DNA from 3 places in the Sphingomonas sp. CFBP 13714 genome. Region 2 is predicted to be linked to each of the others. Evidence: predicted binding sites of a transcription regulator. Region 2 holds the regulator's gene; each other region holds the start of a gene.

Region 1 (10,553 bases), on a different contig from region 2:
TGATCATTGCCGAGACGCGCGTCGACATCCCCGAGGCCAGCGTATCCGACGCGGTGATGATGCTCGATCTTCGCAATACCGCCGCACTATTGTTCATGAATGCGGGTACTGGCGCGCATAACATGGTCTATCGCCGCGGTGACGGCACGATCGGCTGGGTCGAACCGCAACGTTCGGCATCCGCCGCACCCTAATAGAGCGCGCAAGCCGCAACAGCTGTTGTGACGCTGCGCTTTACGCCCCCGTGCAAACCGTTAAGGCGGGGCGTGCGGGGGCGCTTTTGAGACATGAACAGCATGAATGACTTCAGTGATATGCTGCGTCCGGACGCGGTCCTGACCGGCATGGTCGCGGCAAACAAAAAGGCCGTGCTTCACCATGTCGCCACGCTTGCTGCCGACATTGTCGAAGGCGACGCGAAGAGTATTGCGGACCGTCTGATTGCCCGCGAAAAGCTGGGCTCGACGGGATTTGGGGGTGGTGTCGCGATCCCGCATGCCAAGCTCGACGGACTGACACAGATCACGGCGGTGTTCGCACGACTGGCGCAGGCGATCGATTTTCAGGCCGTCGACGATCTGCCCGTCGATCTCGTCTTCATGTTGCTGTCGCCGACCGACGCCGGCGCGGTTCATCTGAAGGCACTGGCGCGGATATCGCGCCGGCTGCGCGACAAGTTGTTCCTCGACAAGCTGCGCGGTGCGGGTTCGACCGATGCGCTCTATGCGCTGTTCACCGCCGATGCGGTCCGCGATGCCGCCTGAACTGGCCTCCGCCGGCGCCGAGGCACATTTTCGTGCGCTGGAATCGCTCTACGCCTGTGCGCCGATCAACCGCTTCTTCGAATCCACGCTCGAGATTCCGGAGGCTGGCGTTGCGCGGATCCGGTTCACGATCGACGAACGTCATTATCATGCTGGCGGTGCCGCGCACGGGACGAGCTATTTCAAGATGCTCGACGATGCCGCCTTCTATGCCGCCAACAGTCTCGTCACCGATCGCTTTCTCCTGACGACCGCGTTCAACCTGTTGCTGACCCGGCCGTTAAAAGCGGGTCCGGTCATCGCCGAAGGCCGCTGGATCAGCGGGAAGCGCCGCGTGTTCGTCGCCGATGCCCGGCTGATCGACGCCGAGGGGGAGGAGGCGGCGCGGGGGACGGGTACGTTCATGCGCTCGCGGATCGCCCTGGCCGGGCTTCCCGGATACCGCGTCTCGCCGCGTCCGCTGCCGTGATGGTCCTGCGATGAGCGACCGTCTTCCCAGCGGCGTCCTCGTCAGTGCGTTGCTCCGTCGGGTCAACGACGCGGGCGGTTTTGGTGCGGTGCTCGCCAAAGGGGACGCACAGGGCGGCGCAATCCTCGTGGTCGCCATCGATCGGGGCGCCCTGCCCCGCCTGCTCGAGCGCGGGATCGGCGCCGATGGGCGAACGGCACTGATCGACTCGACTCCGCCCGAAGACCTCGACGGCTATTGGCGTCGACGGCGGTCGAGCGATCCAGATCTCTGGGTGATCGAGGTGGATGTCGCAGCGGCGGAACGGTTCGCCGCTGAAACAATCCTGGCCGATTGACTCCAAAGTCCCCCCGATAGAGGGGATATTCAACATTGATTGGCGTTGTGCTGGGACGGGTGCGATCCGGATCAGTTACGCAGTCGGGGGGATACCCGGACGATCGGCTCGTACGATTGGTTCCGTGGTCCAACCGCATCTGAATAAGTTTGAATGACGATTTTGCAGCGGGCCGCAACGATTGCGGTCATGACCTTCTCTCTCGCCGGCCTGTTCGGCAACAGCGCGCCCAGCCAGGCCACCGGCGTCGATCGCTCGACCGCCAGCCTCACCGCACTCGCAAATCTAAACGCCCTCTCCTCTCAGAATGTTCCGCAGACCGTTCCCGCCGTGACGCCCGTCACCGCCGTCGAGCCCGCTGCACAGACCGCCGTCCAGACGTCGGCCGAAATCGAAGACGAAGAATTCGAAACGCTCGCTCAGGCCGTTGCCGCGCAGGATAGCGCCGCCGCCGACGAAGCGCTCCAGTGCCTTGCCGGCGCCATCTATTTTGAATCCAAGGGCGAGCCGCTCACCGGTCAGCTCGCTGTCGCCGAAGTCATCATCAACCGCGCCAAGTCGGGTCGTTTCCCCGCCGACGTCTGCGACGTCGTCAAGCAGCGCGGCCAGTTCAGCTTTGTCCGCGGCGGCCAGATCCCCGCGATCAACAAGGGCACGTCGTACCGGACCGCCATCGCCGTCGCGAAGGTCGCACTGGCCGATGCGTGGAACAGCCCGGCCGAGAAGGCGCTGTATTTCAACACCGCCGATCGCCGCCCTGCGGGTCGCGTCATCAAGGTCGCCTCGATCGGCAACCACGTCTTCTATCGCTGATCGACAGCCGATCCGGACAGGATCTGGTTCATGATCAGCATCCCACCTGCATCGCCAATCGCCAACGCTATAAACAATCCGTGAACGCGCTTGCGTCGTTCGCGGATTGTTCTATTTCTGGCGCATGCTCGACAGCCCACCGGACTCCTGCATCGACGAACCCGGATCGCCCTTATGTGCTGCCGACGTGGCACGCGGCGTGATCCGGATGTTGTTGCGCCACGACCTGACCGCGATGGCGGAGGTTCCCCTTGACGGGGGCCGTCGCGCCGATCTGATGGCGATCGATGCCCGCGGGCAGATCGTCGTCGTCGAGATCAAAGTGTCGCGCGCGGATCTGGTCGGGGATGGCAAATGGCCTGAATATCTCGGGCATTGCGATCGCTATTTCTGGGCGGTGCCGGCCGGGTTCGACATGCGGCCGTTGCAGGGGGCGGCGTTTCTGCCCGAACGTACCGGGATCATCGTCGCTGACCGCTATGACGCCGCGATCGTCCGTGAGGCGCATACGACCCCCCTGCCCGCGCATGTCCGCAAGCGCTGCACTTTAGCCTTCGCCAGACGCGCCGCACGCCGCCTGATCGCACAGGTCGATCCCGACGCCGCCGGTCTCGCCTTCTGATCCGGCTGGCGGCTGATCCTCACGATACGCGGCAGGATCAGCCGCCCGGCGACGTGATCGTCAGAATTTCGGCCCCGCGACCGCCTTGCGGGTCTTCTTCGGCGCATCGGCCAGCAGCTTGGTCACCACGACGTTGCGACCATCCTGCTTGGCATAATCGCGCGCCGACATGCCGGCGATGATATCGGCCTGATCGGGGTCGGCGTTTTCGTTGAGCAGCACGCGGATCATGGCAACGTCGCGGCGCTGAACGGCGCGGATCAACGGAGTCTCTCCTGCCGAATTGGCAAGATTCGGATTGGCGCCGGCGGCGGTCAGGATCGGGATCATGTCGGTCTGGCCGAGCGTCACCGCGAGGAGCAGCGGCGTGTTGCCCTTACCGTCGCGCAGATTGGCGTCGGCGCCTTTCTGCAGCAGGAACCGCAGATAGGTCTCGTCGGCACGTTTGATGACGATGTGCAACGCGCCCTCGCCTGTCGAGACGTCGCGTGCATTGACGATGCTGCTGCCCGGACGTCCGAGCATTTCGAGGACCTCGTTGTTCTTCGACTCACGCACCGCATTCAGGAATTTATAGCCTTCCGACTGGTTCTGCGCGTGTGCGACACGCGGGGCGATCACGGTGGCGGCGGGAAGCGCGATCACGGCTCCCATCAACAGGGCGCCCATGGTCTTGGCGCCCGTCGTCAGGGCGGGGCACTGGCGGATATACGACATCGATAGATCCTCGGGACGCGGGTGATGTGCGACGCTTGCGCCGCACGGGCTAACAGATCAAGGCTGGCTGTATCATGACCAATCGACGCCCCGCCCTTCTCGCCGCCCTCGCGCTCGCGGCGTGCAGCCCTTCTGCGCCCGATACGAGCGCGGCGCCCGCGACGCCGCCGCTTGCCGGGGCGCGGATCGGCGGGCCGTTCACGCTCGTCGATCAGGACGGCCAACAGGTCAGCGACCGCCGGTTCGCGGGCAAATACCGGATCATGTATTTCGGCTACACCTTCTGTCCCGACGTCTGTCCGACCGACATGCAGACGATCGGCGGCGCGATGAAACTGCTCGAGGCCAGCGATCCGGCGCTTGCGGCGCGGATCGTGCCGATCTTCGTGACCGTCGATCCGACGCGTGACACCCCTGCGGTCGTCAAGCAGTTCGTCACCGCCTTTCATCCGCGCATCGTCGGGCTCACCGGCAGTCCCGCGGCGATCGAGACCGTAAAGAAGGAATTCGCGATCTTCTCGGCCAAGGGGGATGCCGCGCCCGGTGGCGGTTACCTCGTAAATCACTCGCGTCAGGCCTATCTGATGGATCCGGACGGCAAGCCTCTCGCGCTGCTGCCACAGGATAAGGGACCACAGGCCTTGGCCGATGACATCAAGCGCTGGGCCCGATGAGCGCCAGATTCTGGGAAGACACGCCGATCGAGAAGCTCGACCGCGGCCAGTGGGAAGCCCTGTGCGACGGTTGCGGCAAATGTTGCATCCACAAACTCGAGGACGAGGATACCGGCGAGCTCGTCGCGACCAACGTATCGTGCCGGCTGCTCGACCGGCGCAGCGGGCAGTGTTCGGATTATCGCCACCGCCATGCCTATGTTGCCGAATGCGTGCGGCTGACGACGTCGAATGTCCGCGATATCGACTGGCTGCCCTCGACCTGCGCCTATCGCCTGCGTGCGGCGGGCGAGCAGCTTCCCGAGTGGCATTATCTCGTCTGCGGCGATCGCGAGGCGGTGCACCGCGCCAAACAGTCGGTCCGCGGCTGGACGATCAGCGAGGACGAGGCCGGCGAGCTCGAATATCACGTGATCGACCGCGAACTCTGACGCGGTGATCGACGGTCTCGAGATCATCCGGCATCCGCGCGCACGCCGGGCACGGTTGTCGATCGATCCCGCCAGCGGCCGTGCCAGGCTCGTCCTGCCCAAGCGGGCGGCCTTGAAGCAGGCACTGGCCTGGGCGGAGGAGAAGGCGGACTGGATCGCGGAACAGCGCGCGCGTCTGCCGCGGCCGCAGCCTTTCGTTCCCGGTGCGGTCGTGATGGTCGCCGACGAGCCGGTGACGATCGCGTGGGCCCCGGGCAGCCGCCGCACGGTGGTCCGCGACGGCGCGATCCTGTCGCTGTCCGGTCCCGTCGAGACGATTGCGCGCCGTGTCGAGGCATGGCTCAAGCGTACCGCGCTGGGCCTGCTGGACCAGGAAACCGCCGAATATGCCGCCAAGGCGGGGGTGAGCGTCACGCAGGTCGCGATCGGCGATGCCAGGGGCCGCTGGGGCAGCTGCGCGTCGAGCGGGGTGATCCGCTACAGCTGGCGGCTGATCCTCGCCCCCGGCTTTGTACGGCGGGCAACGGTGGCGCACGAGGTCGCCCACCGCGTCCACATGAACCACGCGCCCGCCTTCCACGCGCTCGTCGCCGATCTCTATGGTGAGGATCCGACCCCGGCGCGAGTCTGGCTACGCACGCATGGCGCGGCGCTTCACTGGGTCGGTCGATCGTCCTGAAAGCGATCGCGCGAACTCTCGCGTGACCAGTCCCGCTGGGGCGCGCGTGGCTGCGGCGCGACGGGTTCGCGGCGTGGTGCGTCCCGGCCCGTCACCCTGTCGATCCAGTCCTGGTTCAACTGCTGCTGCGGCACCTGCGGTGCCTGGTCGGACGGGTCCGCATCGGGGCGCGGTATCGGCTCGCCCGCCGGGGCATCGCTCGGCATATCCGGGACACCGCCAGGCTCGATCGGATTGCCATTCTCGTCGACCATCATCTGGCCGTTGTCCGGCTGGCCGAAATAGCTCTCCTCATCGGGTTCGAGCTGCCATTCGGGCAGGGTCACCTGCGTCTCGAACTGCTCGATCGGGCGATTGGCCGTGGCGGGCTTCATGAAAGCCGCCCAGGCGCGCGCCGGTGCCGTACCGCCGTGCAGTCCGGAGATCGGCTTGGCGTCGTCGCGGCCCATCCAGACGCCGGTGGTGATGCCGCTCGAGAAGCCGAGGAACCAGCCATCCTTCGACGAACTCGTCGTGCCCGTCTTTCCCGCCACCGGGCGGCCGATCTGCGCGGCTCGCCCGGTGCCGGTGTTGACCGCGGTCTGCAACAGGTCGGTCATCTCGGCGGCGACATAGGGGGCGACGAGGACGTGGCTGCGATCGACCTCATGCGTGTAGATCGTCTGGCCGTTCGCGGTCACGCGGGTGATGCCATAGGGGGTCACCGCGACGCCCTTGCTCGCGACGCTGGCAAAGGCGCGCGTCATGTCGATCACGCGGACCTCCGACGTGCCCAGCACCATCGAGGGATGCGTGTTGACCGTCGTCGTGATCCCGAACCGCCGCGCCATGTCCGCGACCGTCGTGAAACCGACCTCCTGCCCCAGCTTGGCCGCGACGGTGTTCAGCGAATAGGCAAAGGCCGTGCGCAGGCTGACCGCACCGGAATTGCGCCGCGAATCGTTGCGCGGGCTCCATCCGTCGATCGTCACGGGTTCGTCGACGATCGAATCCTCGGGCTTGTGCCCGGCCTCGAGCGCGGCGAGATACACGAACAGCTTGAACGCCGAACCGGGCTGGCGGACCGCCTGTGTCGCGCGGTTGTAGATCGACGAGACATAGTCCTTGCCGCCGACCATCGCCTTGACCGCGCCATCGCGGTCGAGCGACACCAAAGCGCCTTGCGCACCCGGGGGGGCATTCGCCCGGATCGCGGCATCGGCATCGCGCTGCATCGAGAGGTCGAGCGTCGTCCACACCTCGAGCGGCGCCTCGGTCTCGTCGATCAGCGTGTCGAGCTGCGGCAAGGCCCAGTCGGTGAAGTAGCGGACGCTGTTCTGCTTCGGCTCGGGCGCCAGTTTGAGCCCCTGCACATCGGCATCGGCGGCCTCGCTCGCGCTGATGACGCCGGTTTCCGCCATCGTCTTCAGCACGACGCCCGCGCGGCCCATCGCGGCCTCGGCATCGGCAGTCGGCGAATAGTTGGACGGTGCCTTGACGAGCCCTGCGATCACCGCCGCTTCGGCCAGCGACAGGCGGTCCGCCCCGTGGCCGAAGAACTTGCGCGACGCGGCGTCGATTCCGTAGGCGCCGCCGCCATAATAGACCTTGTTGAGGTAGAGTTCGAGGATCTGGTCCTTGCTGAACTTGCGCTCGAGCGCGAACGCCAGGATCCATTCGCGGAACTTGCGCCCGAACTTCTTCTGGTTGTTCAGGAAGACGTTGCGGGCCAACTGCTGCGTGATCGTCGACCCACCCTGCGTCCAGCGCCCGCGATCGAACCGTACCTTGACCGAGCGAGCGATCCCGACCGGATCGACACCGAGATGCGAGCGAAAGCGCCGGTCCTCGACCGCGACGGTCGCGTCGCGCATCACCGCGGGGATCTGGCCATAGGAAAGCCATTCGCCGAAACTCGGCCCCATCGACACGATCACGCTGCCATCGGCGGCATGCACCCGGATCATCTGGCCGTTGGGCGAGGATTTGAGGCTTTCGAAGCTCGGCAGCTGCGCGCGGGCGATGTAGATCGCGATCACCAGCGCGCCGAGCGCGAGGATGGCTATACCGGCGAGAACCTTCAGGAGGAGGACAAACCGGCGGCGCCATGAGGAGCGAGGCCGAGAGGGGCGGGAAGCGGGACGCGCGCGAGCCATGAAGGGTCGACGAAATACGCCTTAACCGCGGCGCCGACAAGCGGTTCGCGCGACCGCCCGCGGCACGCGCACTCCGCCCGGCGTTTCGTCGACAGTATTCATCGCCGCGCGACGGCGCGTCACGCGCCGATCCGGGTCGCCTGCGCGAGCATTCGGATCAGTACGGGATGCGCGAAGGGGATAAGCCGGGCTGCACCGCGGCTTTCGGCCACCCGACGCACCGCGCCCGCCACCCCGATCGGCCGCGCGAGCGTCCGCGCCAACTGGTGCTGCCACGCCGCTGCACCCCCTGCCCCGTCGGTGCGATAGGCGCGCGCGGCGGCGAGTCCGCTGGCCAGCGCGATGCCCATGCCCTCGCCCGCCAGCGAGGGGATCACCCCCGCCTGGTCGCCCAGCCGGTACTGCCCCGCCTGCCCCGTCGTTTGGCGCCAGCCATAGGGGACGTTGGCGATCGCATCGATCGTCGCATCCGGCGCGATCGCGGCGACCCATTCGCCGAGCGCCGGTATCGCGCGGCCGAGTTCGGCGAGCAGATCCGCCGGCGTTCCCGCCTCCTGCAACCGCGAGCGATGTACCGCCATGCACAGATTCGCGCTGCCATCTTCCTGCATCGCAAGCCCGGCATAGCCCCGGTCGAAGAGATACAGGTCAATCTGCCCCGCCAGCGCGCGTGCCATCGCTGGCGGGGGCACGATGCGGACGCGTATCCCCAGCGTCGGATCGGCGCCGCGGGCGCTTGCCGGCCGCGCGGTCCCGCGGACATCCGACTTGCCATTGGCGAGGAACAGCGCGGGCGCGGCGAGTACCGCGCCATCGGCGGTCCGCACCTGGCCGTCTTCGATCGCCCGGACGGTCACCCCGCGTTCGATCGCTGCGCCCTGCGCCACCGCGGCGGCGAGCAGAACGGTGTCGAGTCGCCGTCGCGACACCGATAGCGCAGGCCTTGGCAGCGCGGCATGCGCGACGCGGCTACCGGCGAAGATCCGGACGGTCGTCGTTCGCGCTGGGTTGAGCTGATCCGGATCGATCCCCAGCCGCGCCAGCGTGTCGAGCGTCCGCCAGCTGAGGAACCCGCCGCACAAGGCGTCGCCCGTCTCGCGGCTACGCTCGATCAACAGATGCGGCAGGCCCGCGCGTGCAAGCTCGATCGCGACCGCCGCCCCTGCCGGCCCGCCGCCGACGATCAGCGCGCGCGTCGCGGTCACCGCAGCCGTTCGACGCACAGTCGGAACGGGAACGCCCGGAACACGCGCGCACCGCGGATCCCCGCCTCGTCGAGGATCGCCGGCCATTCGTCGGGCCGGTACGACCGCGCGATCGACAGCGTCCCGTCGTGACGCACGATCGGATGCCAGCGCGCGAGCCGTGCCAGAATCGGAAATCCGCGATGCGCAAAGCCGTGGCGATGCAGGTCGTTGATCAGCCAGCACCGCGCATGCGTGTCCATGAACCGAAGGAAGGCGATCAGTTGCGCATGGCTCATATGGTGCGCGACCAGGCTGCTGACGATCGCATCCCAGCGGGGTTCCCCACCCGTCTTACCGGCAAGATCGGCGTAATCCCCCGTGACATAGCGGATCGTCGATCCCGCGTCCGTATGCCTGCGCGCGGCCTGTTCGCTGCGGGGATTAAGGTCGACCCCGACCAGTTCGGTGTTCACGCCTCGCCTGCGAGCCCAGCGCTCGATCGTCCGAAGCATGTCGCCATCGCCGAACCCGACATCGAGCAACCTCAGCCGCGTCCGGCCCGCGATGACCCGCTTCAGAAAGGCAAGCGTCGGACGCGCCGCCATCGTCACGACATTCACCTTCGCAAGATCGGCGACCACCGCGGCATAGGTCTCCGGCGACAGGTCGTCGGCGTCCATCAGTTCCTCGGCTTGCGCCCGCGTCGTCAACATCGCGGTGCGCTTCGGAAGCCGATACCCTCGGCCGCAAGACCCGGGCCGAACGCCAGCGCGACGCCGCGCGCGATGTCCGGACCCGCGAGCAACCGCTGCAGCACAAACATCAGCGTCGCGGACGACATGTTGCCGTTCGCCGACAGTACCGCGCGCGACGCGTCGAGCGCATCCGCCGGGAGCGTCAGGGCATGCTCGACCGCATCGAGGATCGATCGCCCGCCGGCATGGACCGCCCATCCGTCGACCGTATCCGCGGGGCGCCCGCCGCTCGCGGCGGCACGGAAGGCGGGATCGGCGAGCGCCTGCGCAATCCGCCCCGGCACTTCTCCGGACAGGTGCATCGCAAAGCCCTGGTCGGTGATGTCCCAGCGGATCAACGCCTCGCTATCGGGCAATGCGGTGGCGAACGGCGCTTCGAGTTCGAATCCGCTCGGATCGCTGGTCACCAGCGCCGCCGCGGCGCCGTCGCCGAACTGGAGCATCGCCAGCAGCGGCTCGATCTCGGACACGGCCTGCAGGTGCAGCGTGGACAGTTCGACGGTGACCACCAGGACGCGTGCGCCGGGCTCCGACCGGACGATATGCCGCGCGCTGCGGAGCGCGACGACCGCGGCATAACATCCCATGAACCCGATCAGCAGCCGCTCGACCGTCGCGGGCAGCGCGAGCCTGCGGGCGATGATCTGGTCGATGCCGGGCGCGACGAACCCCGTGCAGCTCGCCACCACCAGATGCGTTATCGTGCCGAGTGCGATCGTTTCCTGAAGCGCGGCGATGGCCTCGATGGCAAGACCGGGTGCGGCGTCGGCATAGATGGCCATCCGCTCCGCGGTGCCGGGATGCGGATCGATCGCGTAAAAGCCGCCGGGGTCGACCGGAGATCCGGCATGCAGCCGCTGCGTGTCGCCGCTGTCGACGCCGTCCGCAACCGCGATGGCCTTTGTCGGCGGCAGCACCGACCAGCGGTGCGCGATACCCGATCGACCCGCCATCCGATCGAACAGCCTGG
Region 2 (10,553 bases):
CGTGCTGCCGGGCTGCTGGCGGTGCGAGCGGGCAACGCGAATGTGACGATCACCCGGCCCGCCGCGGAAGCCCGCGTCGTCGCGCGCGGCGATTTCCGTCGCGTGTTGCAGATCCTGGTCAATCTGATCGGCAACGCGGTGCGCTATTCGCAGTCGGGTGGCGCGGTGCTGGTGACGGCGCATGCGGGGAGCGATCAGGTGACCGTCGTCGTCGCAGATACCGGCAAGGGCGTGGCGCCCGCGGATCATGCGCGGATTTTCGAAAAGTTCGAGCGGGTCGACGCGTCCGAGCCGGGCGGCAACGGCCTGGGCCTCTATATCGCGCGGCGGCTGGCACGCGCGATGGGCGGCGACCTGACGATCGACAGCGCAATCGGCGAGGGGGCGCGCTTCGTGTTGTCGTTACCGACGCAGGCGACGCGCGGCCAGGATCAGTACCAGGCCTAATACCGCGAGCGCGGCGCCGCGGTCCGCCCAAGGCCGCTGATCGAGCATGAAGCTCGATCGCGGCCAATGGACATAGCCAAGCCCCTGGCCGATCCACAGGAACCCCATCAGCGCGCACAGCACGCCGATGACCATGAGGATCGGCCGCAGCTTCATCTCAGCGCGACGCCATCGGCGTATAGTCGCGCTGCGTCGGGCCGCTGTAGAGCTGGCGCGGACGGCCGATCTTCTGGTCGGGATCGGTGATCATCTCGTTCCACTGCGCAACCCAGCCGACGGTACGGGCGAGTGCGAAGAGCACCGTGAACATCGAGGTCGGGAAGCCGATCGCCGAGAGGATGACGCCCGAATAGAAGTCGACGTTCGGGAACAGCTTCTTCTCGATGAAGTAGGGATCGCTCAGCGCCAGACGCTCGAGCTCGATCGCGACGTCGAACACAGGGTCGGTGACACCCAGCTCGCCGAGCACTTCCTTGACGGTCGTCTGCATGACGGCCGCGCGCGGATCGTAGTTCTTGTAGACGCGGTGACCGAAGCCCATCAGGCGGAACGGATCGTTCTTGTCCTTCGCGCGGGCGATGAACTCGGGGATCCGGTCAACCGTGCCGATCTCGTGCAGCATGTTGAGCGCGGCTTCGTTCGCGCCGCCATGCGCGGGGCCCCACAGGCAGGCGATGCCGGCCGCGATGCACGCAAACGGGTTGGCACCCGACGAGCCGGCGAGACGGACGGTCGAGGTCGACGCGTTCTGCTCGTGATCGGCGTGGAGGATGAAGATGCGGTCCATCGCCTTTTCGACGATCGGATTCACGACGTACTTCTCGGCCGGGACGGCGAACGTCATCTTCAGGAAGTTGCCGGTGTAGCTCAGCGTGTTGTCCGGATAGACGAACGGCTGGCCGACACTGTACTTGTACGCCATCGCGGCGATCGTCGGCATCTTGGCGATCAGGCGGTGCGACGCGATGACGCGCTGGGCCGGATCATGAATGTCGGTCGAATCGTGGTAGAAGGCCGAGAGCGCGCCGACGACGCCGCACAGGATCGCCATCGGATGCGCGTCGCGACGGAAGCCACGGAAGAACTGCGCGAGCTGCTCATGCACCATCGTGTGGCGCGTGATCGTGTTCGAGAAGGTCGACAGCTCTTCTTCGCTGGGCAGTTCGCCGTTCAGCAGCAGATAGGCGACTTCCATGAAGTTCGACTGTTCGGCGAGCTCGCCGATCGTGTAGCCGCGGTGGAGCAGCGTGCCCGCATCGCCGTCGATATAGGTCAGCTTCGACTGGCACGAGGCGGTCGAAGTGAAGCCCGGATCATAGGTGAAATTGTCGGTCTGCGCGTACAGCTTGCGGATATCGATGACATCGGGGCCGACCGTACCGGACATGACCGGATAATCGAATTCCTTGCCGTCGACCTTGAGGTTTGCGGTCTCGCTCATGCTTGTATCCTTCCTCGAAATCTTATCAGTCTGCCATCCGGTCGGCGATCCGACCGAGGCTCTCGTCACGCCCGAGCAGGTCGAGCACATCGAATATTCCCGGCGACGTCTTGCGACCGGTCAGCGCGGCGCGAAGGGGTTGTGCAACCTGCCCGAGCTTTAGGCTTCGCGCTTCGGCCACGCGCCGTACCGCGCCTTCGAGCGCTTCCGTATCCCACTTGTCGAGCGCGTCAAGTTCAGCATGCGCGTTCGTCAGAATCGCACTCGCTTCACCCTGCAAAAGGCTCGCTGCGGCGTCATCCATGGCCAAGGGGCGCTGGCTGAACAGGAAATTCGAACCTTCGGCGAGTTCGTTCAGGTTCGCTGCACGTGGCTTCAGGACCGGCATTGCGCGAGTCAGAAGGTCGAGTCCGCCATCGGGCAGGGCATGACCGAGACGATCGGCGGCGAGCTGGGCCAGACGCGCATCATCGGCCTCGCGGATATAGTGGCCATTCAGATTCTCGAGCTTCTTCAGGTCGAAGCGCGAGGGCGACTTGCCGACGCCCGACAGGTCGAACCATTCGACCGCCTGTTCGCGGCTGATGATCTCGTCGTCACCGTGCCCCCAGCCGAGCCGCAGCAGGTAATTGTCGAACGCCTCGGGCAGGATGCCCATCTCGTCGCGATACGCCTCGATGCCGACCGCGCCGTGACGCTTGGACAGCTTGGCACCATCGGGGCCGTGGATCAGCGGGATGTGCGCATAGATCGGATCGGGCCAGCCGCCCTCGATCGCGTCCATCGCACGGTAGATCGGCAGCTGGCGGAACGCGTTGTTGAGGTGATCGTCACCGCGGATGACGTGCGTGACGCCCATGTCGTGATCGTCGACGACGACCGCGAGCATGTAGGTCGGCGTGCCGTCCGAACGGAGGAGGACGAGGTCGTCGATTTCCTCGTTGCGGACCGTCACCGATCCCTGGACGCGATCCTCGATCGTGACCGCACCTTCCTGCGGCGCGCGCAGGCGGACGACATGGGGAAGATCGGGGGCCTCGCTTGCCGGACGGTCGCGCCACGGGCTGCGGATGCGGAGCGGCTTCTTGGCCGCCTGCGCCTCGGCGCGCATCGCCGCGATCTCGTCATTGGTCATGTAGCAGCGATAGGCGTGGCCGGCCTCCACCATCTGGTGCGCGACGCGGGCGTGGCGATCGGCGCCGGCGAACTGCATGACGACGTCGCCGTCCCAGTCGATCCCCAGCCAGCGCATCCCGTCGATGATCGCGTCGATCGCCGGCTGGGTCGACCGCACGCGGTCGGTATCCTCGATACGCAGCAGGAATTTGCCGCCGTTCGCCTTGGCGAACAGCCAGTTGAACAACGCCGTGCGTGCGCCGCCAAGATGCAGGAACCCCGTCGGCGACGGAGCGAAACGAGTAACCACGGGTGCGGCCGAAACGACGGCATCCGTATCAGATATTGCGCCCAACCGCGGGTGCTCCCAGACTGTAGAAACGATGGCCGGATCAGCCGTCGCCGCCTCTAGCATGCGTCCCCGGCGGCGACAAATGGGCGTGCCGCCCTGGATGGCGGAGCCGGGCCGGGCGATCGAACGCTGGCTGGAGGCAGAGCGCGACCAGCTCATAACCTGGTTGCCGGTCGGGCTTGGCGGCGGCATCGCGCTGTGGTTCGTGCTGCCCGATCCCGTGGCATGGGGCACCGCGATCCTGGTGCTGGCCGCTGGCGGGTTGGCCGGACTTGCGGCGGGGCGCGGCGGGCGCGCGGCGCGGATGCTCGCGATCGGCGCGATTGCGGCGGCGCTCGGCATCGGGCTGATCTGGGTACGATCGGACCGGGTGGCGGCACCGGTGCTCGCGGGGCCGACATTCGTGCAGCTGTCCGCGCGGGTCGAGACGATCGAACCGCTCGTCGCGCGTCGGCTGGTGCGGTTGACGGTGCGGCCGGTCGGGCCGGGGCAGGACGCCGATGGCGCGCCGGTTGCGTTGCCCGGCCGCGTCCGCATCAACCTGGCAGAGGCGGATGCGCCGGCGACGCTCGCGATCGGCGCGACCATAAAGCTTCGCGCGCGACTCATGCCGCCGCCCTTGCCGGCGGTGCCCGGCGCCTATGACTTTGCGCGCGTCGCTTGGTTCGGCGCGATCGGCGCGACGGGGCGGGGCTTTTCGCCTGTGGTGGTAGCAGAGCCGGGCCGCGGCGGCGCTGGAGTCCGGGTGGCGCTGTCGCGGCATATCGTCGCGCAGCTTGACGGGAGCGCGGGCGGGATCGCGGCGGCGCTGGCGACCGGCGACGTCGGCGCGATCAGCGACGCGGATGCGGAGGCGATGCGCCGCGCCGGGCTGGCGCATCTCCTTTCGGTAAGCGGCCTCCACATCACCGCGGCGGTCGCCGCGACGATGCTGATCGTGATGCGGCTGCTGGCGCTCAGCCCATGGCTCGCGCTGCACACGCGACTGCCACTGATCGCCGCGCTTGCCGGTGCCGCAGCGGCGATCGGCTACACCGTGCTGACGGGCAGCCAGGTGCCGACGATCCGCTCCTGCGTCGCGGCGTTGCTGGTGCTGGTCGCGCTGGCGATGGGGCGCGAGGCGATGACGTTGCGGCTCGTCGCGACGGGAGCGATCGCGGTGATGCTCGCGCTGCCCGAATCGCTCGCCGGGCCGAGCTTCCAATTGTCGTTCGCCGCGATCACCGCGATCATCGCGCTGCACGAGCATCCCGTCGTCCGTGCCACGTTCACGCCGCATGACGAGGGCCGCAGCAGACGCCTGTTGCGCGGCGCCGCGTCGCTGCTGCTGACCGGGCTCGTTGTCGAGGCGGCGCTGATGCCGATCGCGGTTTATCATTTCCACAAGGCCGGGCTGTACGGCGCGGTCGCCAATATCGTCGCGATCCCGCTGACCACGTTTGTCGTGATGCCGTTCGAGGCGCTGGCGCTGCTGCTCGACACGATCGGGATTGGCGCGCCCGCCTGGTGGCTGGTCCAGCATGCGCTCGACGCGCTGCTGTGGCTCGCGCGCGGCGTGGCGCATGCACCGGGCGCGGTCCGCGCGCTGCCGGCGGTGCCCGACGGGGCGTTTGCGCTGATGGTCGTTGGCGGGGTGTGGATCGCGCTGTGGCGGACGCGGTGGCGACGGATCGGAATGCTGCCCTTGGCGATTGGCGCGATCTGGGCGCTGACGACGCCGTCACCCGATATCCTTGTGACGGGCGATGGGCGTCACGTCGCGGTCCGGACCGCCGCCGGGCTCGCGCTGCTCCGCGATCGGGCGGGGGACTATGTCCGCGATACACTGGCGGAGAATGGCGGGGTCGATGGTGAGCCGCTACTGCTGGCGGATCAGCCCGACGCGCAGTGCAGCCGCGACCTGTGCCTGACCGATGTCGTCGCGCGGGGGCGGGCGTGGCGTGTGCTGGCAACGCGGAGCGTTTACCGGGTGCCGATCGCCGAGATGGTTGCCGCCTGCCAGCGCGCGGACATCGTCATCAGCGAGCGCGAGCTGCCGCGTAGCTGTACGCCGCGATGGCTGAAGCTCGATCGATCGGTGCTCGCGCGCACCAGGGGGATCGCGTTGACGTTGACCACGGGGCGGATGGTGACGGTACTCAATCCGGGGGACCGGCACCCGTGGCGCGATCCGCCGACGCTGGCGCGGCCAATGCGACGGTTCGGGGCGGCGGGCGATCAGCATGGGCTGGCCGGGGGGGGCGGCGTCGGTCCGGTTTCGGGTGCCGGCTCGGGGGTGGTCAGAGCGATAGGTCGCGACTGGGTATGTCGGGTCATGATCCTGCGAAGGTGGGGCCTCCGATTGGGAGGGCCGCAATTCCGAAACGCGGACGATGGTGCCTGGGGCCGTTGGTCACGAACGCCACTGCCGGTTGCGTGGCGGTGACGACCGCCAGCGCCACCCGGCATTCGTCAGTCGTAGCGGCGCAGGATACCCGACAGCTTGCCCTGAACCCGGACCTGTGCGGGCGCATAACGCTGGGGGTCATAGGCGCGGTTGGCCGGGTCGAGCCGGACCATTGCGCCTTCGCGGCGGAAATATTTCAGCGTCGCTTCGCTGTCCTCGATCAGCGCGACCACGATTTCGCCGTCGCGGGCGATCTCGGTACGGCGGATCAGCGCATAATCGCCGTCGAGGATGCCGGCTTCCACCATCGAGTCCCCCGAAACCTCCAGCGCATAATGCTCGCCGGTGCCGAGCAATGCGGCCGGAACGGCCAGCATCGAACTGCCTTCAAAGGCTTCGATCGGGACGCCGGCGGCGATCCGGCCGTGCAGCGGGATCTCGACGACGTCGTTCGCCGCGATGCGGGCTGGCGACGCGGGCGTGGCGCTGGCCGTGTTCGGTACCGATACGGTGTCGGCAGATGCCGCCGCCGCCGCCTTCGACCCTGACTTCGTCGTCGTCTGCGCGATTGCAGCCTCGGGACGCTCGGGCATCCGCAGCACTTCGAGCGCGCGCGCCCGGTTGGGCAGACGCCGGATGAAGTTGCGCTCCTCGAGCGCGCTGATCAGGCGGTGTACGCCCGATTTCGATTTCAGTTCGAGCGCGTCCTTCATCTCCTCGAACGAGGGCGACACGCCCGTCTCGGCAAGGCGGTCGTTGATGAAGCAGACAAGCTCGTGCTGCTTGCGCGTGAGCATAACGGTTCTCCGTCCGGAACAGACGAGGAACTTCTATGGAACACTTGCAGCTTCGTCAAGCGGTGACGTCACGCGATGACGAGGATTTCCGCCGAGTCGCCCGCCCTTGCCGCCGGCGCGTCGCCGTCGCGGACGATCAGGCAGGACGAGCGGGCGAGCGTCAGCAGCATCGAGCTGTCCTGGATGGTCGAGGCATAGGCGCGACCGTCGCGCAGTTCGGCGCGCATATAGTCGGTCCGCGACTGGTTGGGCGGAAGATCCTCGCCGAGCAGCGCGTGCGTCGTCTGCGGCAAGGGATCGCGCGCGCCGAGCATGTGCGCGACGACGGGGCGGACGAACAGGATCGCGGTGACGAAGGCGGAGACGGGATTGCCCGGCAGGCCGAGCAGCATTGTCCGGCCAAGCGTGCCCGCCATCATCGGCTTGCCCGGGCGCAGGGCGATCCGCCAGAAGTCGATTGCCCCGCCGGCCGCCTCGATCGCGGGGCGGACGAGGTCGTGATCGCCGACCGACGCGCCCCCCGTGGTCACGAGCAGATCGGCATCGACCCCGGCAAAGGCGTCACGCAGCGTGTCGAGCCGGTCGGGGAGGATTCCGAGATCGATAATGTCGACGGGCAGATCGGCAAGCATCGCGGCGAGCATGATGCCGTTCGATTCCGGCAGCGGGACGGGATCGTTCGTCGAGCCGGGCGGAACGAGCTCGTCACCCGTTGCGGCGACCGCGACGCGCAGCCGGCGGCCGACCGACAGCGTGCCGTGTCCGCCGGTCGCAGCGACCGCGATGCGCGCGGGCGTCAGCCGATCGCCGGCCGCGATCAGCCGGGTGCCGGTCGCGAAGTCGAGCCCCTTGCGGCGTGTGTTGCGTCCCTCGAAGGCGGGGCCTTCGCCGTCGAGCATCAGCCGGTCGCCGTCGCGTGCGGCCTCTTCCTGGACAAGGACGGTATCGGCGCCGGGCGGCATCGCCGCGCCGGTGAAGATGCGCGTCGCCTGTCCCGCGCCGACTGAACCGGTGAAGGGGCGGCCGGCCGCGCTCTCGCCGATGACCGTCCACGGCCCGGGCAGATCTGCGTAGCGGATCGCATAGCCGTCCATCGCCGAAAGGTCGGTCGCGGGCTGGGTGCGGCGGGCTAGAATGGCCTCCGCCGCCCAGCGACCCATCGCCGAGCGCAGCGGCACGGTTTCGGCCGGCACGCGCGATGCCATGGCGAAGAGGCGGGACTGGGCTTCGGCGACGGGGACGAGAGGGCGCATGCGGGCTCCGTTCAGCGGGGCGATGAAGGTCTGCGCTGCTCGCACGATTGCCGCGGGGCGGAAAGCGGGCAACGCCGCGACCGGCAGGACACCGGTCGGTTACGCGATCAACGTACGAGGTAAGGCAGACGTTGCGGTGAGATGGGACGACATGCCCTGCGTTGCGTCGCGCGCAAATCCTGTCGTCAGCGCAGGCAAAACGCGCTAGCCCTGTGGCGCAGGTCCGACGCAAGCCGGATCCGCACAGATCGCGTCGGTGCCCCTCGGGGCTTGAATGGGAATGCGGTGCGGGGTTTGCCCCAAGACCGCGGCTGTCCCTGCAACTGTAAGCGGCGAGCGACACGCACGCGCCCCCTGCGACGGGGGCAGCCACTGGGCCGATGGCCTGGGAAGGTGTGCGTCGAGCCTTGACCCGTGAGCCAGGAGACCTGCCGGCGTCTGGTCGCTCTTGTCCCGGTCCAGGGGGTGGCCGAGGCACGGTGAACGCCGTCTGAGCGACGACCATGCGGCGGGGGCCGCATCGGCGACGCATGCCGGCCGCTCAGGGCGTCCGGTCGGCGCGCGTCCCGGTCGTTCGCGGCAGGCCCCCGTCCTCGTCGGACGCCGGGGATGTGCCAATGACCAAGATCATGACCGGGCGGACCGCCGGTCGTTCGACGCGACACCGGATCGGCTGGATGTTCGCGATGCTGGTGGCGGCCAACATCGCCGCCTGGGGATGGGCGTTCGCGCTGTTCCAGGCGCAACCGCTGATGCTGGGTACCGCGATGCTGGCCTGGGGGCTGGGGCTGCGCCATGCGGTCGACGCCGATCATATCGCGGCGATCGACAACGTGACGCGCAAGCTGATGCAGGACGGGCAGCGGCCGATCGGGGTCGGCTTCTGGTTCGCGGTCGGCCATTCGGGGATCGTCCTGATCGCCGCGGTCGCGATCGCGCTGACCGCGAGTGCGCTGGCGCAGTTCGAGGCGTTCAAGCAGGCGGGCGGGGTGATCGCGACACTGATCTCCGCGCTGTTCCTGTTCACGATCGCGGCGATGAACCTGATCATCCTGCGATCGGTGTGGCGGACCTTCGGCCATGTCCGCGGCGGGGGGCGCTATGTCGAGGAGGATCTCGACCTGCTCCTCGGCAATCGCGGGCTGCTCGCGCGGCTGTTCCGGCCGATGTTCCGGCTGGTCACGCGCAGCTGGCACATGGCGCCGCTCGGCTTCCTGTTCGGGCTGGGGTTCGACACCGCCACCGAAGTCGCGATCCTCGGCCTGTCGGCGAGCCAGGCCGCGGACGGGCTGTCGATCGGCACGGTGCTGGTGCTGCCCGTGCTGTTCGCGACCGGCATGGCACTGGTCGACAGTGCCGACGGGGTGGTGATGCTCGGCGCGTATGAATGGGCGTTCGTGAAGCCGATCCGCAAGCTCTATTACAACATCACGATCACGCTGATCTCGGCGATCGTCGCGATCGCGATCGGCGGGATCGAAACGCTCGCGCTGCTGGCGTCGAAGCTGGGCCTCAGCGGGGGCGTGTGGGACGTTGCCTCGGCGCTGGGCGAGAATTTCAACGGGCTGGGCTTTGCGATCATCGCGCTGTTCGTGGCATGCTGGGTGCTGAGTTTTGCGATCTACCGGTGGAAGCGGTTCGACGAGATCGAGGTGGTTCGGGGGTAACGAGCTGCGTCGTCATCCTGGGCTCGACCCGGGACCCAGGGCCAGGCAGCGCATTACGCGTGGCTCTGGGTCCTGACTTTCGTCGGGATGACGGAGGTCAGGTGCATTGGCACAGTCGCCAAACTCCTCTAAACCCAACCTCGAGGTTTGGTTCTACCGAACCTCGACAGATCGCGCCGGTGCCCTTCGGGGCTTGAATGGGAATGCGGTGCGGGAGCTTTGCCTCCCAATGCCGCGGCTGTCCCTGCAACTGTAAGCGGTGAGCGAGACGCACAGGCCCCCGATGCGGGGGCAGCCACTGGGTCACGGGACCTGGGAAGGCGTGCATCGAGCTTCGACCCGCGAGCCAGGAGACCTGCCAGCGTCATGGTCGCTCTTGCCTTGATCCAGGGGATGGTCGCGGCACGGTACTCCGTCTGAGCGACGAACGCGTGCGGCCGTCAGGTCGTGCGCGCGTGTGGCTGCGGGCGTGCGTCCGTCCGTGGCTGTCGTTCCAACGCCCGGAGAGTATCGCATGACCGACCCCCAGCCGACCCTGGCCAAGATTCCCGTTACCATCGTCACCGGATTCCTCGGCGCGGGCAAGACCACGCTGATCAGCCACCTGATCCGGAATGCCGGTGGCCGGCGGCTCGCGGTGATCGTCAACGAATTCGGCACGCTCGGCATCGACGGCGACATCTTGAAGGGGTGCGCGATCCCCGATTGCCCGGCCGAGAATGTCGTCGAGCTCGCCAATGGCTGCATCTGCTGCACCGTCGCTGACGATTTCATCCCGACCGTCGAGACTTTGCTCGCGCTCGACCCGCGGCCCGACCATATCCTGATCGAGACGTCGGGGCTCGCCCTGCCCAAGCCCTTGCTGAAAGCGTTCGACTGGCCCGCGATCCGGTCGCGGATCACGGTCGACGGGGTGATCGCGCTGGCCGATGCGGAAGCGGTCGCCGCGGGACGGTTCGCGCCCGACCTCGCCGCGATCGAGGCGCAGCGCCGCGCCGATCCGAGCGTCGATCACGAGACGCCGCTCGCCGAGGTGTTCGAGGACCAGCTCGCCTGTGCGGATCTGGTGCTGCTGACCAAGGCGGATCTGGCGG
Region 3 (10,553 bases), on a different contig from region 2:
CAGGTCGCGCTGCGAATAGGGCTTGGACAGACAGCCCGCGGCCAGCGTCGTCGCCTCGACCGGGCAGTTGCCCGTAACGAACAGCACCGGCACACCCCGCTCCAGCGCAGCCCGCGCGACGTCGAGCCCCGATCCGTCGCTCAGGCTGACATCGGCAAGGATGAGGTCGATCGCAGACTCGCTTTCGATCACCGCCAATGCATCGCTGACCCGGTCGACCGTCGCGACCACGGTGAATTTCGATTCGGTCAGGAAATATTCGGTGTCGAACGCGACCAGCGGTTCGTCCTCAACAACCAGCAAGCGGATGATCAGCCGCTTCTTCTTTGCGAACAGCATCGACATCACGCCCCTTCGCGCAACGAATGGTCGTTACGCCCATGCGACATAACGCACCGCACCACGAAGGGACGCAAATATTTTCGCGCTGCACCCCGATCCATAGTATCAGCCGCGCCATGACGACTTCAAAAGACGATAACCCGACTGCCAGCCCGTCGAACGACGCGCCCGCAACAGCTCCTGCAGCCCCCATCAAGGGCGATCGCATCGCCAAACTGCTCGCCCGCGCGGGCGTCGCATCGCGCCGCGACATCGAACGGATGATCGCCGAGGGACGCGTCGCGCTCAACGGCACCACGCTCGACACGCCGGCGACGATCCTGCGCAACCTTTCCGGCGTCACCGTCGACGGCGATCCGGTCGAGGCGCCCAGCGCGGCACGGCTGTTCCTCTACCACAAGCCGACCGGGCTGCTCGTCACCGAGCGTGACCCTGCTGGCCGGACGACGATCTACGACCGCCTGCCGCGCGAACTGCCGCGACTCGTTCCCGTCGGCCGGCTCGATCTCAACACCGAGGGGCTGTTGCTGATGACCACCGACGGTGGTCTCAAGCGCCAGCTCGAACTCCCCGCGACCGGCGTCGAGCGCGCCTATCGCGCGCGCGCCTATGGCAACATCACCCAGCCGCAGCTCGAGGAGCTGATCGAGGGGATCGAGATCGAGGGCGTCCGCTACGGCTCGATCAACGCCAATATCGAACGCCGCACCGGCGCGAACGTCTGGATCGAGATGATCCTGACCGAGGGCAAGAACCGCGAAGTCCGCCGCGTGCTCGAACATCTGGGTCTCCAGGTCTCGCGCCTGATCCGCACCCGCTACGGCCCGTTCGTGCTCGGCGACCTCGCCCCCGGCCAGATCGGCGAAGTGCTCCAGCACGACGTCGTCGCCTTCCAGAAGGAGCTCGCGCGCGGCAAGCCCGAGGGCCCCGGGGCGCGTCCGAACATCGGCATCAGCGCCAGTGCCGGCGCGGGTGCGGGGATCGGCGCCAAGTCGCCTCAGCGCGGCGCCAATGCGCCCCGCCCCGCCCCCTCGGCCCGGCCCGCGACCGCGGCACCGCGCCAGCCCGCGCGCAGCCCCTATGCGGCGCCGGCAAGCTCCGGCTTCTCGAGCGGCGCACCACCGGTCGATCGCGCCGCACGGCCGGCCCGCCCGGCCCGGCCCGAACGGATCCGCCCGACCGCGGCGATGGTCCGCGGCGACGTCACCGATCCCTGGGCCAAGCCCGATGCGCGCGGCGGCAATCGTGCGGCCGCAACGCATCACGCCCAGCCGACCGGCGCCGGCACCGGTCGTCCGACCTATCGCCAGGAGCGCGCGGACCGCGGCGAGGAGCTGAGCACCAGCCCCAAGATCAAGCATTTCCGCGCCGCCAAGCCGCCCCGCGACCGCGCCGCCCCGACCCGCGTCGGCGGCGGGGGCAGCGGGGGCACGACGGCCCCGCGCCGTCCCGACTCGCCCCAGCGCCAGGACCAGCGCCAGGACCAGCAACGCGGCTTCCGCCCTCAGACGGACGACTCCCGCGCGCGGACCGGTCTCGACAAGCGTGCCGCGCGCAGTGCCGCGGGTCGCCCAGGCGCGGATCCCCGCCCGCCGCGCGACGCCGCACCGCGCCCCGAACGCGGCAGCCGTCCGCCCGCACCCGGCAAGGGACCATCAGGGGGGCGCGGTCACCCGCCCCGCGCACCACGCGGAGGTAAACGCTGATGCGGATCATCGCAGGCCAGTATCGCGGTCGCCAGATCGTCGCGCCCAAGGGTGACGCGACCCGCCCGACCGCCGATCGCATGCGCGAGGCGCTGTTCTCGATGCTGACCAGCCGGGTCGGCAGTTTCGAAGGCCTCGCGGTCGCCGATCTCTTCGCAGGCTCGGGCGCGCTCGGGATCGAGGCCTTGTCGCGCGGTGCCGGGTCGTGCCTGTTCGTTGAGCAGGACAAGCCCGCGCTCGATGCGCTGAAGGCCAATCTCGCCAAGCTCGGCATTCGCGGCGACGTCCGCGCGACCTCGGTGATGGCGATGGGCCCCGCGCCCGCGCCCCTCGACATCATCCTGATGGATCCGCCCTATGACACCGGGGCAGGCCTCGTCGCGCTCGACAAGCTCGCCCGGCTCGGCTGGACCAGCCCGGCGACGTGGATCAGCCTCGAGACCGCGAAGGCGGAGGTCGTCCAGCTGCCGGGCTTCGAGGTCGACGCCACGCGCGTCCACGGCAAGGCGCGGCTGACGCTGCTGCGCCCCGCCTGACGTAACGGTCTCCCGCGCAAGCGGGAGACCCCGTCCTAGGCGGCGGCGCGGCGCCCGACGATCAGCAGCCCGCCAAGGCTCAGCACCCCCGCGGCCATCAGATACACCCCGACCAGCCCGAGCCCGCGCGGCGCCAGCGCCTCCGCCACGATCGGCGCGAGCGCGCCGCCGAGCACGCCGCCAAGGTTGAACGTCATCGACACGCCGGTGTAGCGCACGCCCGTCGGAAACAGGCTCGGCAGCCACCCGCCGAGCGGGCCATAGGCGAACCCCATCACGAACAGCGCGCCCGACAGCCAGAGCGACACCGTGACCAGCGATCCCGACCCCAGCATCGGCCCCATCAGCGCGCCGACGACGACGCAGCCGGCAAACCCGATGCCGAGCATCCGCGCCGCCGTATAGCGATCCGCCAGCACGCTCGCGAGGATCACCCCCGCCGCCAGGAACCAGATCGCGACCAGCTCGACGCCAAGGAACGCCTCGCGCGAATAGCCGAGCGTCTTGGTGCCGTAGCCGAGCGCGAATGCGGTCGCGAGATAGAAGAGCGCGAAACACGCGATCACCCCGAACGTCCCCGCCAGCGTCGCGCGCAGATGCCGCGTCAGCAGCTCGGCGATCGGCACGCGCGGGATCGCCTCGGTCTGCTCCGCTTCCAGAAACGCGGGCGTCTCGGTCAGCTTCAGCCGCACCCACAGCCCCAGCCCGACCAGCACCGCGCTGACCAGGAACGGGATCCGCCATCCCCAGGCGAGGAACTGCGCCTCGTCGAGGACCAGCCCGATGATCAGGAACAGTCCGTTGGCCGCGAGAAACCCGACCGGCGCGCCGAGCGGCGGGAACATCCCGAACGTGTTGCGCCGGTGCGGCGGCGCATTCTCGACCGCGAGCAGCGCGGCGCCACCCCATTCGCCGCCCAGCCCCAGCCCCTGCCCCAGCCGCATCAGGCAGAGCAGGGCCGGCGCCCACCAGCCGACCTGCGCATAGGTCGGCAGGAACGCGATCGCGACGGTCGATCCGCCCATCAGCAGCAGCGACGCGACCAGGGTCGACTTGCGCCCGACCCGGTCGCCGAAATGCCCGAACAGCACCGCGCCCACCGGCCGCGCAACGAACGCCAGCCCGAACGTCGCATAGCTCAGCAGCAGCTGCGCCGACGCCGACTGGCCCGCGAAGAACAGCGGCCCGAACACGAGCGCCGCGGCGGTCGCGTAGATGTAGAAGTCGTAGAATTCGACCGCGGTGCCGACCAGGCTGGCGGCGAGGATGCGGCGGCTGGACCTAAGCGTGCTCATGCCGCGTGCATCGCCGCCCGCCGCCGCCCCGTCAATCGCGCGCTCGGCTTTAGCGCCCCAAGGCGTGCGCCACCCCGAGCAGCATCCAGTACAGCCCGCCCGACAACAGCATCGCGACCGGCAGCGTCATGATCCACGCCAGCCCCATGTTCACCAGCGTCCGCCGCTGCAGCCCGCCGCCATTGGCGACGCTCGCGCCCGCGACGCCCGACGACAGGATATGCGTCGTCGACACGGGCAGGCCGAACCGGTCCGCCATCAGGATCGTCGCCGCCGCGACCAGCTCCGCCGACGCGCCCATGCCATAGGTCAGATGCGACTTGCCGATCCGTTCGCCGACGGTGACGACGATCCGCTTCCACCCGACCATCGTGCCGAGCCCGAGCGCGAGCGCGACCGTGACCTTCACCCAGATCGGGATGTAGCGCGTCCCCTGCTCCAGCCCGCCGCCATAGGTTTTAAGCTCCGTGATCTCCTGCGCAGTAAAGCGCGCCTGCGCGGTCTTGTCCGCCGCGACCAGCTTGGTCGTGTCGAGCACGAGGTACATGTCGTTGCGCAGGTTCGACGTCGCCGCCGCGGGCACCTTGCCGAGCGAGCCATAGCCCTCGATCCGGCGGGTGACGTCGTTCGACAGCGTGGCGAGCGCGCCATAGACGACGGGCTCGGCGACCTGCTTGGATTTCAGCGCGGTGGTGACGCGCGCGCGGGCGGCCTCGACCGTCGAAGGCGTGCCGTCGGCATGTGCAGCAAAGGCCGACGACGCCGCGCGGGCACTCTGGACGAACGCCGGCGTCGCGCTTTCGGGCATCGTCCGGTTCAGCGCATAGGCGGTCGGCGCGCAGCCGATCAGGATGAGCATGATCAGCCCCATCCCCTTCTGCCCGTCATTGCTGCCATGCGCGAAGCTGACCGCGGTGCAGGTGCCGATCAGCAGCGCACGGATGCCGCGGGGCGGCGGCGTATCGCTCTCGGGCGCCTCGTACAGCTTGCGATCGCGCAGGAAGCGCTTCATCACCAAGAGCATCAGCAGCGCGCCGACAAAGCCGACCACCGGGCTGAACGCGAGCGCGGAGAGCACCTTGGTCACCTGCGCCATGTCGACGCCCGACGTGCCGTCCGCGCCGCCGTTGATCAGCTGGTTGGCGAGCCCGACGCCGAGGATCGAGCCGATCAGCGCGTGGCTCGACGAATTGGGCAGCCCGACCGCCCAGGTCGCGAGGTTCCACAGGATCGCCGCGAGCAGCAGTGCGAAGATCATCGCGAACCCGCCCGCGCTGCCGACGTTGAGGATCAGGTCGACCGGCAGCAGCGTGATGATTGAATAGGCGACCGCGCCCGACGACGTCATCACGCCGACGAAGTTGAAGAATCCCGACCAGACGACCGCGAGCGGCGCGGGCATCGAATGCGTGTAGATGACCGTCGCGACCGCATTGGCGGTGTCGTGGAAGCCGTTGACGAATTCGAACCCGAGCGCGATCAGCAGCGCGAGCCCGAGGAACGCAAACGCACCGACCGCAAGCGTCTCGCCAACCTGCGCGGTATCGGTGGCGATGCTGAACCCCGCATAGGCCAGCCCCCCCAGCAATATTGCCAGAAAGATCCAGCGCCCGGCCGGATGCAGATCATGATCGAGCCGCGGTCCGCTGCGCGGTGCGCGGTCGATCGCGTCGACCGTTAATGGGGAAGTAGCCATGATCGCGCAGTCGGCCCTAACGATTACAACTTTATGACAACGCGATGCATCGCCGCGCGGCGATACCAGAATGACACAGTGACGAACCCCGCGCAGCGCGCAACCGCCCATGATCCTCCCCCGCCAGGGGGGGGCAGGCACAGCCTGACGGCGGGGGAGGACCGCCGCGCCTTTGACAAAGCGGTCCTCCCTCGATCGCGCATCGGATCAAGCGCGAAGACGCTACCCCGTCACCGCCCCGCGAGGCTTGCCAGCTGCGTTCCGTTGCGCGTCAGCAACGCGGCGGTCTGCACCGTGGCGTCCTGCATCATTTCCGCGCGGCACCGACGCGACTCGGCAAAGGCATTCAGCCCGCCGGTCCGCGGGGCGCAGGTCCGGTTGACCGCCGACTGCACGCGACGCGCGAGCACGCGCCGGCCGGCGTCGCTGGCCAGGTCTAGGCCGGCATGCGAGACACGGATCGTGACGGGGTCGCGCACCGGATCGGCGGCAGCGCCGGTCGCAAAAAGGCACGCGGAAGCGATCGCCGCCGAAGCGACGCTGTGGAGGATCTTCATGATGACGTCCTTTGCTGGTCCTGCGGTCCGCAGGCACACCGCCTGCGCGCGACTATGGCTGACCGTCGGGAGGACCGTCTATGCGCGGCCTCTCCGACGAAGACCCTCGTCGCTGCGCACGCCCTACGCCCGGATCGTTACGCGCCCGCGACGGTTTGGCGACGGTTCGTCGGTCGCCCCGCGATTTCGATCACCCCGCACCTGGGTGGCGACCGAACGCGCGCTCACATCCCCGGATAGCGCGCGAATTCGGGCAGGCTCGCCAGGTCCGCCATCCACGCCAGCCGCTCCGCGACCTGGATTTGCGCGCCCGGTGCGACCGACTCGGGATCGTCGAGCGTGCACGACTGGATGTCGATGATCCCCGGCAGCGCGACCGGGTTGGTGTAGAACAGGCCCGTCCCGCACGTCCCGCAGAACAGCCGCCGCCCGTGCTCGGACGACGCATAGGTCACCGGATCGCCCGAGATCGTCACCTGCTCGGTCCTGAACGCGATCCAGCCGACCATCGGCGCGCCTGCGCTGCGGCGGCAATCCTCACAGTGGCACAGCGCGTGATGCGCCGCCTCGCCCGTCGCGACATAGTGGATCGCTCCGCAGTGGCATCGTCCCGACAACATGCACGCCTCCTGTTTATATTCTCGGTTTGTTCCACACATCGCTGAGTCGTGCAAGCCTTAGCCGCTTGCCCGATCGCGCCCCGTTCCCTACCTGTTCACCGGTGAACCAGATCGCCCATCCGTCCGACGCAAACCGCCAGCCGCCCTATCTCCGCGGCCTCAACGATCCCCAGCGCGAGGCGGTGCTGACCACCGACGGCCCCGTCCTGATCATCGCCGGCGCGGGCACCGGCAAGACCGCGGCGCTGACCGCGCGACTCGCGCATCTGATCTTCACCAAGAAGGCGTGGCCGTCGGAGATTCTCTCGGTCACCTTCACCAACAAGGCCGCACGCGAGATGCGCGAGCGCGTCGGGCGCCTCGTCGGCGACGCGGTCGAGGGGATGCCGTGGCTCGGCACCTTTCACGCGATCGCCGCCAAGATGCTGCGCCGCCACGCCGAGCTGGTCGGGCTGCAGTCCAATTTCACGATCCTCGACACCGACGACCAGCTGCGGTTGCTCAAACAGCTCATCCTCGCCGCCGATATCGACGAGAAGCGTTTCCCGACGCGCAGCCTCGCCGGGCTGATCGACCAGTGGAAGAACAAGGGCCTCGTCCCCGCCGATATCGATGCGGGCGAGAGCGAGCGCTACGCCAATGGTCGCGGCGGCGAACTGTACGAGCAATATCAGACCCGGCTGCGCGCGCTCAACGCCTGCGACTTCGGCGACCTGCTGCTTCACATGCTCGTCATCCTGAAGACTCACCGCGACGTGCTCGCCCAGTATCAGCAGCGCTTCAAATACATCATGGTCGACGAGTATCAGGACACCAACTCGTCTCAATATCTCTGGCTGCGGCTGCTCGCGCAGGAGCGCAAGAACATCGCCTGTGTCGGCGACGACGACCAGTCGATCTATTCGTGGCGCGGCGCGCAGGTCGAGAACATCCTGAAGTTCGAGCGCGATTTCCCCGGCGCGAAGGTCATCCGCCTCGAACAGAATTACCGCAGCACGCCGCATATCCTCGGCGCCGCCTCGGGCGTGATCGCCAACAATGGCGGACGCCTCGGCAAGCAGCTCTGGACCGAGCTCGACGTCGGTGAGAAGGTCAAGGTCATCGGCGTCTGGGACGGCCCCGAGGAAGCGCGCCGCGTCGGCGAGGAAATCGAAAGCGTCCGTCGCACGGGCAAGAGCCTCGACGAGGTCGCGATCCTCGTTCGCGCGCAGCACCAGACGCGCGAGTTCGAGGATCGCTTCATCGCGATCGGCATGCCGTACAAGATCGTCGGCGGATTCCGCTTCTACGAACGCGCCGAGATCCGCGACGCGCTCGCCTATCTCCGCGTCGTCAACCAGCCCGCGGACGATCTCGCCTTCGAACGCATCGTCAACGTCCCCAAGCGCGGCCTGGGCGACAAGGCGGTCGCGCGCATCCACCAGCTCGCGCGCGCCACCGGCACCCCGCTGACCACCGCCGCCGCGCGCATCCTCGACACCGACGAGCTGACCGGGGCCGCCAAGAAGTCGCTCGGCCGCCTCGTCGGCGACATCGCCCGGTGGCGCGACATGGCGACCAGCCTGCCCCACGCCGAACTCGCCCGCCAATTGCTCGACGAGAGCGGTTATACCGCGATGTACCAGGCCGAGAAATCGGTCGAGGCGACCGGCCGGCTCGAGAATCTGAGCGAACTCGTCCGCGCGATGGAGGAATATGACTCGCTCGGCGCGTTCCTCGAACACGTCTCGCTGGTGATGGACAATGAGGGCGGCGCGCAGGATCCGCAGGTCACGATCATGACGATCCACGCCGCCAAGGGCCTCGAATACGACACCGTCTTCTGCGTCGGCTGGGAGGAAGGACTGTTCCCGTCGCAACGCTCGCTCGACGAGGGCGGCGTCAAGAGCCTCGAGGAGGAACGCCGCCTCGCCTATGTCGCGATCACGCGCGCGCGGCGGCTCGCCGTCATCCTCCACGCCGCCAACCGCCGCATCTACGGCCAGTGGAATTCGTCGATCCCGTCGCGCTTCGTCGCCGAACTGCCCGACGAGCATACCGACACCGAGACGACGATGTCGGGCGGCGCGAGCCTGTGGCAGGCGAACTGGTCCGACCGCGCCGATCCGTTCGCCGACGTCGCACGCGGCACCGGCCGCGGCCCCGGCTGGCAGCGCGCGGCCACGCCCGGCGGCGGCTTCTCGACCAAACCGGCCCGCGTCGTCGAAAGCCGGTCCAGCGCGATCAGCCTCGGCAACAAGGGCCGCGACGACCTGTCGCTCGGCCAGCGCGTGTTCCACCAGAAATTCGGCTATGGCGCGATCGCGGAGATCGAGGGCAACAAGCTCGAGATCGACTTCGAACAGGCCGGCCGCAAGCGCGTCATGGACAGCTTCGTGACGATCGCGCCGTAGGACGACCGGTCGTCACCAACCTGTACGCAAGCCGACAACCCCGTTCAGGAACGATGCCGAACCAGGATCGTATCGTCCTTCCAGCCCGATCTCGGGCAAGAGGACACCTCATGAAGTTTACGAATCTCATCGCCGCCGGGCTCGCCTTCGCCACGCTCGGACTCGGCGTGGCCGCGCCCGCCGAAGCCCAGCGCGATCGGGGCCATAGCCAGCAGTATCGCGACAACGATCACCGCGGCGACCACCGTGCCGATCGTCGCGACTATCGCCGCAACGACCATCGTGGCCGCCACGACGGCCGCCGCTTCCGTGGCCGCGACAATGACCGCCGCAACTGGAACAACAATCGCCGCTGCCGCACCGAATGGCGCAATCATCGTCGCGTTCAGATCTGTCGTTGACGAAAGCCGGGTGGCGGCGCGATGTCGCCACCCGTTACCGGGACACCTCACCGTGAAAGGATTTCGATCATGAAGCGTTCTCTCGGCCTCGCGACGATGATCGCCGCGACCTGCCTGTCCGCCGCCGCCCCCGCCGTCGCGCAGACCAGTGCCGACAACGCCCGCTTTGCCGCCGCCCAGGCGCGCCTCGACAGCGAGTTGCAGATCTTCCGCGAGGAATTCGATCGCTACCAGTCGCTGCGCGGCAATCGTGGCGGCAGCTATGTTCCGCCGGCACCGCAGGGCGTCTATCGCCAGGCGCCCGACCGGTATGAGGGCGGCTATCCCGACGAGCGCGACGAGGGCAATTACGACCCGGCTCGCGACTATCGCGTCGGCCCGAATTATCAGGAGCGCACCCTGTCCGCCAACGACCGCGTCTATGCGGGGCAGGACGGCCGCTATTACTGCAAGCGCAACGACGGCACGACCGGGCTGATCATCGGCGCAGCCGGTGGCGGCATCCTCGGCAACGTGATCGACGGCGGCCGCTCGCGGATCGTCGGCTCGCTGCTGGGCGCGGCCGCGGGTGGCCTCGCCGGCCGCGCGGTCGAGCAGAACAACAGCCAGATCCGCTGCCGCTGAGCGCGTGCGGCGAACGGGCGTCCACCACGCCCGGTCGCCGTTCGCGCCCCCGCCCCCGAACTCCCGTCATCCTGACGAAAGTCAGGACCCAGAGCCACCAGCGACACCGCGTCCGGCTCTGGATCTTGGATCGAGTCCAGGATGACGGGTCCCCTACTTCGCCGGCCCCATCAGCTTCTGCGCGAAATAGGTCATCTGCAGCGCCTGCATCCGCGCCCCCTGCTCGATGTCCGCATCCCCCGAATGCCCGCCCGCGGTATCCTCGTAGAACAGATACGGCAGGCCATATTCCTTCAGCCGCGCGGCGAACTTGCGCGCATGCTGCGGCCCGACCCGGTCGTCCTTGGTCGTCGTCCAGATATAGGGCTCGGGATAGGCCCCGC

What was found. The regulator LexA, encoded in region 2, represses DNA repair genes until DNA is damaged. The targets are predictions, from matches to a motif close to GTTCCNCNCTTGTTCT.
Region 1: the regulator LexA is predicted to act here: its motif matches at 2,481-2,496, upstream of IFT54_RS01205 (MmcB family DNA repair protein).
Region 3: the regulator LexA is predicted to act here: its motif matches at 6,835-6,850, upstream of IFT54_RS07055 (ATP-dependent helicase).

What each region holds. Positions count from the first base shown of each region.
Region 1 covers NZ_JACYVG010000001.1:254,970-265,522, forward strand. The annotation lists gene hpf (ribosome hibernation-promoting factor, HPF/YfiA family) at 1-194, shown strand, start outside; gene IFT54_RS01185 (PTS sugar transporter subunit IIA) at 297-764, shown strand; gene IFT54_RS01190 (PaaI family thioesterase) at 754-1,233, shown strand; gene IFT54_RS01195 (DUF1491 family protein) at 1,244-1,570, shown strand; gene IFT54_RS01200 (cell wall hydrolase) at 1,760-2,383, shown strand; gene IFT54_RS01205 (MmcB family DNA repair protein) at 2,508-3,005, shown strand; gene IFT54_RS01210 (ankyrin repeat domain-containing protein) at 3,066-3,722, opposite strand; gene IFT54_RS01215 (SCO family protein) at 3,797-4,396, shown strand; gene IFT54_RS01220 (YcgN family cysteine cluster protein) at 4,393-4,827, shown strand; gene IFT54_RS01225 (YgjP-like metallopeptidase domain-containing protein) at 4,832-5,506, shown strand; gene IFT54_RS01230 (transglycosylase domain-containing protein) at 5,482-7,641, opposite strand; gene IFT54_RS01235 (NAD(P)/FAD-dependent oxidoreductase) at 7,761-8,846, opposite strand; gene IFT54_RS01240 (methyltransferase domain-containing protein) at 8,843-9,541, opposite strand; gene IFT54_RS01245 (type III polyketide synthase) at 9,535-10,553, opposite strand, start outside.
Region 2 covers NZ_JACYVG010000006.1:209,472-220,024, reverse strand. The annotation lists gene IFT54_RS15095 (sensor histidine kinase) at 1-447, shown strand, start outside; gene IFT54_RS15090 (hypothetical protein) at 403-603, opposite strand; gene IFT54_RS15085 (citrate synthase) at 605-1,888, opposite strand; gene gltX (glutamate--tRNA ligase) at 1,914-3,419, opposite strand; gene IFT54_RS15075 (ComEC/Rec2 family competence protein) at 3,439-5,781, shown strand; gene lexA (transcriptional repressor LexA) at 5,808-6,539, opposite strand; gene IFT54_RS15065 (molybdopterin molybdotransferase MoeA) at 6,608-7,792, opposite strand; cobalamin riboswitch at 8,030-8,242, shown strand; gene IFT54_RS15060 (HoxN/HupN/NixA family nickel/cobalt transporter) at 8,422-9,459, shown strand; cobalamin riboswitch at 9,620-9,836, shown strand; gene cobW (cobalamin biosynthesis protein CobW) at 9,974-10,553, shown strand, end outside.
Region 3 covers NZ_JACYVG010000002.1:547,692-558,244, reverse strand. The annotation lists gene IFT54_RS07090 (response regulator) at 1-339, opposite strand, end outside; gene IFT54_RS20440 (pseudouridine synthase) at 459-2,048, shown strand; gene rsmD (16S rRNA (guanine(966)-N(2))-methyltransferase RsmD) at 2,048-2,584, shown strand; gene IFT54_RS07075 (MFS transporter) at 2,620-3,879, opposite strand; gene IFT54_RS07070 (inorganic phosphate transporter) at 3,929-5,575, opposite strand; gene IFT54_RS07065 (UrcA family protein) at 5,806-6,132, opposite strand; gene IFT54_RS07060 (GFA family protein) at 6,357-6,752, opposite strand; gene IFT54_RS07055 (ATP-dependent helicase) at 6,863-9,145, shown strand; gene IFT54_RS07050 (hypothetical protein) at 9,256-9,546, shown strand; gene IFT54_RS07045 (glycine zipper 2TM domain-containing protein) at 9,616-10,170, shown strand; gene IFT54_RS07040 (prolyl oligopeptidase family serine peptidase) at 10,324-10,553, opposite strand, start outside.